2 linked regions of the Planctellipticum variicoloris genome follow. The protein of the gene in region 1 interacts with the protein of each later gene in a pairwise test. Links are inferred from orthologs where the notes say so. Each region holds a gene or a part of one and is shown on either strand. Other genes may lie near its edges.

Region 1 (3,295 bases):
GTCGCGGGTAGACGTTCATCGGCAGGACGAAGACCACGCGGTTGCAGGCTTCGCAGGGAAACTGCTGAAACCGCGACTCGCGCAGGCCGGCGACTCGCGCCCCGCATTCGCAGACGAACTGATACGGCTCTCGATCCGAACCGCCCCTGGCAGTCGAACGCTGAAACAGCCCGGAAGCCTTGTTGAGCCAGCTCGCCATCGAATCCCCGGTCTCCGGGATGCACGCCGCCTGAACACGGATGCAACGATCGTTGCCGCCCCGGCAGATCGTCGGGGCCAGGTTCAGTCTATGGCGCGTGCGGTCCGGGAATCCAGCGGAAACGAAGATCGGTGGTCAGGAGGCGATGGCGCAAATGTCGAATGACAAAGACGCGATGTCGGAAACGAGACAGGCTCCCTTCGGCCGCATTGCGATCTTGAAGCGATCTTGCGGCGGGCGGGAGCCTGCACTGCCTGCATGGCGACTCCGTCAGACGTCCAGATCTTTGACGTCGAGCGCGTGTTTCTCGATAAACTCCCGGCGGGGTTCGACCTGGTCGCCCATCAGGACGCGGAACATTTCGTCGGCCGCCGAGGCGTCTTCCATCGTCACCTGCAGCAGGGTCCGCTGCTGGGGGTGCATGCTGGTGTCCCACAGTTCCTCGGCGTCCATTTCGCCGAGACCTTTGAAGCGGGTGACTTTCATGCCCCGTTCGCCGAGGGCGCGGAGCTGAATCAGCAGCTCGCGGAAGCTGGTGAGCTTGACCGTGTGGTCCTCCTGAACGATGCGGAACGGATAGACCGTTTCGCCGTCTTTGGCGCCGGGCGGGTAGAGATCGGCCAGTCCGATGCCGTAGCCCTTCAGATCGCGCAGGACGTCGTTGATCGAGCGGATTTCGTAGAGATCGACCACCTGCAGCAGGCTCTCGGCGGGGGTTGCGACTTCGGCCCCCTCGACGGGGGGCTGCGCGGCCGCGTTGGCGGCTGCGACGTCGAGTTCGTGTCCGCGGCGGGCTTCTTCGGCCTGGATGAACTGCTCGACTTCGCTTTTGGTGAAGAACCAGTGCTCAGCCCGGCCCAGGAAGACGCGGTACTGCGGAAGCTGGGTGCTCCCCTCGGGAATCCGGGCGGACATGTGCCGGAGGGTGATGCCGCGCCGTTCGAGGACTTCCATCGGCTCTTCCAGCCGGGTCATCAGCTTGACGATGGTCCGGAGAACGTCACCGGTGAGCTCGTCGCCATCCTGGCAGATAACGGTGCTGCCGTTGAGTCCGAGTTCGATCAGTTCCGCCATCATGCTTTCGTGCGTCTGCACGTAACGGGTCTTGCTGCGCTGGACCACTTTGTAGAGGGGGGGCTGGGCGATGTAGACGCAGCCGTGCTCGACCAGGGCCCGCATGTGGCGGAAGAGGAACGTCAGCAGCAGGGTGCGGATGTGGCTGCCGTCGATGTCGGCGTCGGTCATCAGGATGATCTTGCCGTACCGCCGCTTGGTGATGTCTTCGAGTTCGGCCATCGGGGGGATGCCGATAGCTTTGAAGATGTTGGAGATTTCGGCGTTGTCGAGAATCTTGACGAGCTGAGCCTTTTCGACGTTCAGAATCTTGCCGCGGAGGGGCAGAATCGCCTGCGTGTTCGAATCCCGGCCGCTGTCGGCGGAGCCGCCGGCCGAATCGCCTTCCACCAGAAAGACTTCGGTGATGTCGAGTTCCCGGCTGCGGCAGTCGCGGAGTTTTTCGGGGAGTCCGCCGGAGGTCAGCGCTCCCTTGCGGCGGACCATTTCGCGGGACTTGCGGGCGGCTTCGCGGGCCTCGGCGGCCATTGCGCCCTTCTGGCAGATCTTCTTGGCGATGGCGGGCTTCTCTTCGAAGAACTTGTTCAGCGCTTCGCCCGCGACGCTGTTGACGATCCCTTCGACTTCGCTGTTGCCGAGCTTGAACTTGGTCTGGCCTTCGAACTGCGGGTCGGGAACGCGGACGGTGATCACGGCGACGAGCCCTTCGCGGAAGTCGTCGCCGCCGGGGGCGATGTTCTCGTCGAAGATCTTTTCCCGTTTGCCGTAGGCGTTGACGGTCCGCGTCAGGGCAGCGCGGAACCCCGACAGGTGCGTGCCGCCGCCGGCGTTGTTGACGTTGTTGGCGAACGAGCGGACGTTCTCCGAAAAACCGTCGTTGTGCTGGACAGCGATGTCGACGAAGACCCCCTCCAGCTCGCCCGTGATGCGGATGATCGGTTCGTAGAGTGCGGACTCAGTCCGGTTGAGGTACTTGACGAACTCGACGATCCCGTCGGGATAGTAGAAATCGTCCTTCTGGCCGCTGCGTTCGTCTTCGATGGCGATGCGGACGCCTGCACTCAGGAAGGCGAGTTCCTGGGCGCGTTTGGCCAGCGTCTCGTAGACGTATTTCGTGTCGGAGAAGATCTCCGGGTCGGCCTTGAAGGTGATTTTCGTACCGGTGGCGTCGCTCTTGCCGAGCTTTTTCAGGTCCGAGACGACCTTGCCGCGCACGAAGTCCATGCTCCAGACGTGGCCTTCGCGGCGGACTTCGGCTTCGAGCCATTCGGCGAGGGCGTTGACCGCCTTGATGCCGACGCCGTGCAGGCCGCCGGTGCCGAGCTTGTAGCCCCCTTCGCGGTCGAATTTTCCGCCGGCGTGAATATTGGTGAAGACCACTTCCAGGGCAGACTTGTTGCCCTTGTCGGGCATGACGCCGACAGGGATGCCGCGACCGTCGTCCTGGACGGTGACGCTGCCGTCGGCGTGGATCTTGACCGAGATCTGTTTAGCGTAGCCGGCGACGCATTCGTCGATCGAGTTATCGATCAGTTCGTAGACGAGGTGGTGCAGCCCGAGCGTCCCGGTATCGCCGATGTACATGGCGGGACGATGGCGGATGCCGTCGATCCCTTCGAGGACGCGGAGATCCTTTTCGCTGTAATCGCTGCCGGGGACAACGGGTTCACTGCCGGGAGTTTCGGTCGTCTCTGACAAAATCGAGGCTCCTGTCACAAAGGTCCGCGGAGGGTTCTCGCGGAGATTCAATCAGGCGGTCGCGTCGCCGGTTCCCTGGATCAGCGACCAGCCAACTGGAATTTCAAACTGCGAATCTGCAGCCGCGGATACTGAGCCTGGAGCTTTCCGGCCAGATCGGCGGCATGAAAGGAAGCGAGCTGGCTGAGAAGGGCAGCGCTGCCGACGGACACGTGCAGCACCCCTTTCTGAATTTTGAGCGGCTTCGCCAGGGAAGCCCATTCCGGTTCCGCCACGGCTTCCCAGGCCCGTTGCAGGTCGTCGTGCCCCTGCTTGCGGGCGAAT
Region 2 (3,579 bases), 2.4 Mb from region 1 along the record:
GGACTCCCTGCCTGCCATTGGACTTCCTGCTCCCGGCGACGACGTTGCTCCCTCGGCCTTCGAGGGCATGGCTGCCGCCCGCTGGTCCACGCGCAGCCATCCCCGCTCAGCATCGTAGACCGCACGATTCCGCATCGCCAGCACCCCCGCAAGTTCCACCCCGTGGCCACCGCCGGGACGTTGGTCTCCGACACGGTCCTGACGACGTTTTCAGCCGCACTGGAAACGCCGTCGCTGCATTGAGATACGCCACAAAAACCGGTACAATCGCTGCGTCGAGTCAGCTTGGCGACTGTCGTCGCAAACCGCTGTCGCGACTGGACTTGCAAGTGGCGGTTGGCGGGCTCTGAGGGGGCCGGCCGAATCGCAGGCCCTGGAGCGGGCCGCCAGCGATCTCCGCGGACCGATGGTTCGCGGATCACTCCCGCCGCTGACTGGAAGGAGATCTCGATTGTCGACCGGTGACGCAGGACAGACGCCGCAGGAAAATCCCACGGAACGCATTCTCCAGATCCCCATTCAGGACGAGATGCGGACCAGCTACGTCACCTACGCGATGAGCGTGATCATCAGCCGCGCGCTCCCCGACGCACGCGACGGCCTCAAGCCCTCCCAGCGACGCATCCTCGTCGCCATGAACGACCTCAACCTCGGTCCCGCCTCCGGCCGCGTCAAATGCGCCAAGATCTGCGGCGATACCAGCGGTAACTACCACCCGCACGGCGAAGGCTCCGTCTATCCCACCCTCGTCCGCATGGCCCAGAACTGGAACATGCGTGAAGTCCTCGTCGATAAGCAGGGGAACTTCGGTTCGCTCGCCGGCCTCCCCCCCGCGGCCATGCGATACACCGAAGCCCGCCTCTCCGCAGTCGCCGCCGAGATGCTCGACGACCTCAAACGCGATACCGTCGACTACGTCCTCAGCTACGACCAGCGCAATCGCGAGCCGGTCGTGCTGCCGTCGCGGTTTCCGAACCTCCTCGTCAACGGCTCCAGCGGCATCGCCGTCGGCATGGCGACCAGCATTCCCCCTCACAACCTCGCCGAAGTCTGCGAGGCCATCAAGCTGCTGATCGACAACCCCGAGGCGACCGTCGACGAAATCGTCGAAGTCATGCCCGGCCCCGACTTTCCGACCGGCGGCGTGATCTGCGGCCGGTACGGCATCAAAACCGGCTACATGACGGGCCGGTCGACCATCACTCTCCGCGCGAAGACCCGCTTCATCACGGAGAAGAACACCGAGATCATTGAGGTCAACGAGATTCCCTACATGGAAACTCGCGACCGGATCCGGGAAAAGCTCGAACAGCTCGTCCGGGACGACAAGGTCAAGGGAATCGCCCGCGTCATCGACCTGACCGACCGGACGCTCCCGCCGTGGCAGGTTCGTCTCCACATCGTCCTGAAGCGCGATGCCGACCGCGACGTGGTCCTCAACCAGCTCTACCAGTTCTCGTCGCTGCAGACGACGTTCAGCATGATCCTGCTGGCCCTCGTCGGCAACCGGCCTGTGACGCTCAAGATCAAGGAGATGCTGACCGAATTCATCCGCCATCGGATCAACGTGACCCGGCGGCGGACCGAGTTCCTGCTCGGCGAAGCCCGCAAGCGCAAGCACACGGTCGAAGGTCTGCTGATCGCCCAGATCGACCTCGACCAGGTGATCGCCACCATCCGTCAGTCCCCCAGCCGGGCCGAGGCCCGCGAACGGCTGCAGAAAATCGAGATTCCCGGCCCGCTGATCGCCCGCGCCCTCGGCGACAACGGGTTCCGGATGTTCCTCGAAGAATATGGCGAGCGCGAGAACTACAACATCTCCGCCAACCAGGCCGAAGCCATCGTCTCGATGCAGCTCGGCTCGCTCGCCAACCTCGAACGCGAAAAGCTTCGCGACGAGCACGAGAAGCTGCTGACCGAGATCGCCGAATACCTCCGGCTCCTCTCCGACGAAGCCAATCTCCGGGCCGTCGTCCGCGAGGAGACGCAGGCCCTGCAGGACCGCTACGGCAACAAGCGCCGGACGGAGATCACCGACGAAGAACTGGGCGACTACGACCCCGAAGCCCTCATCGCCGAAGAGCCGATGGTCGTCACGCTCTCCCAACGCGGCTACGTCAAACGGATGCCGCTGACGGTTTACCAGTCTCAGAATCGCGGCGGCAAGGGGATCACCGGCGCGAAGACCGATGAAGAAGACGCCATCCGGCACCTCTTCGTCGCCAGCACGCACGCCTGGCTGCTGTTCTTCACCGACCGCGGCCGCGTCCTCTGGCGCAAGGTCTACGACATTCCCGTCCAGAGCCGCATCGCCAAGGGGCGGGCGATCGTCAACCTGCTCCAGCTCCAGGAGGCCGAGACCGTCGTCAACTGCGTCGCCGTCCGCGAGTTCGACGACGAACGTTTCCTGATCATGGCCACCCGCAAGGGCGTGGTGAAGAAGACGGCCCTGTCGGCCTACAGCCGGCCCCTCAAGGGGGGCATCATCGCCATCAACCTCCGCGACGGCGACGAACTGGTCGAAGCCCGCATCGTCTCGCCCCGCCAGGACGTTCTGCTGTCGACGGCCAGCGGCATGGCGATCCGCTTCAATGAATCCGACGCCCGCGCCATGGGCCGGAATACGGCCGGCGTCCGCGGCATCCGGCTGAAGTCCGGCGACATCGTGATCGGCATGGTCGTCGTCGAAGCCGACATGAGTCTGTTGACCGTCTGCGAAAACGGCTACGGCAAACGGACTCCCTTCGGTCTGGAAGAACTCGCCGATGTCCCCCCCGCCGACGAGGCCGTCGCCGACGCGGACGTCGAAGCCGAGGTCGACGCCGAACTGCCCGAGGAAGAGGCCGCAGAAGACGGCGACGAAGCCGCCGACGGCAACAAGAGCTACCGCCGCCAGCGTCGCGGCGGCAAGGGAATCCGCGACATCAAGACGACCGACCGCAACGGCCTGGCGGTCAAGGTCCTCGCCGTCACCGACGGGGACGAAGTGCTGCTGGTGACGTCGGCCGGCAAGATTCAGCGCATCCGCGTGGTCGAGATCAACGAGATCGGCCGCAACACGCAGGGGGTCCGGGTCATGCGTCTCGACGAAGACGACAAACTCGTCTCTGTGGCCCGCATTCCGGCGGAAGTCGTCGAGCTGTCAGACGCGGCAGCCTTGGAGTCCGACGTCGCGAAAGAAACCGACACCGTCCGGCCGCCAGACGCCATTCCTCCCGCGGCCGAACCCGAAGCGGACGCCGAATAGTCCGCCGGAAACCTCTATGGTGGCACAGACATTCCTGTCTGCGCTCATCCGCGAAGAACCACGAGAGCCTTCCCAGTCATCCGGCCGGGAGGGCTCTTTGCTTCGCGAGCGACGGCGACAGCGGGCCGCAATGGATTCGCAGGAAAGAAAACTTCCCAGTTCTCTGCGGACATCGTTAATCTGGACGGAAGAACTGCGACTCGTTCGCCGAGAAACGGCCGCCGGTTCCAATCGATTCCCGGAGAGGTCCGATGACGCGCTTGCTTGAGCAGGCTCTCGCCGAGTTGCAGAAGCTCCCGCCGGCAAGCCAGGACGCGATGGCGGCGATCATC

What was found.
Region 2: the proteins of SH412_RS06390 (region 1) and gyrA interact in binary tests that used the Escherichia coli proteins (3 or more experiments, as listed by UniProt). The link is inferred for Planctellipticum variicoloris from one-to-one orthologs.

What each region holds. Positions count from the first base shown.
Region 1 is NZ_CP130886.1:1,618,413-1,621,707, reverse strand. The notes cover bases 221-3,295. They hold SH412_RS06390 (DNA gyrase subunit B), read right to left. Parts: upstream 2,972-3,295; coding sequence 470-2,971; downstream 221-469. Other genes in these bases: SH412_RS06385 (DUF721 domain-containing protein), read right to left, coding at 3,052-3,295. In the rest of the region: SH412_RS06395 (hypothetical protein), read right to left, coding at 1-199. UniProt on the Escherichia coli protein: DNA gyrase negatively supercoils closed circular double-stranded DNA in an ATP-dependent manner to maintain chromosomes in an underwound state.
Region 2 is NZ_CP130886.1:4,047,677-4,051,255, reverse strand. Bases 89-3,447 are described here. They hold gyrA (DNA gyrase subunit A), read left to right. Parts: upstream 89-451; coding sequence 452-3,247; downstream 3,248-3,447. Also shown: SH412_RS15730 (serine/threonine protein kinase), read right to left, coding at 1-18; SH412_RS15720 (hypothetical protein), read left to right, coding at 3,499-3,579. UniProt on the Escherichia coli protein: A type II topoisomerase that negatively supercoils closed circular double-stranded (ds) DNA in an ATP-dependent manner to maintain chromosomes in an underwound state.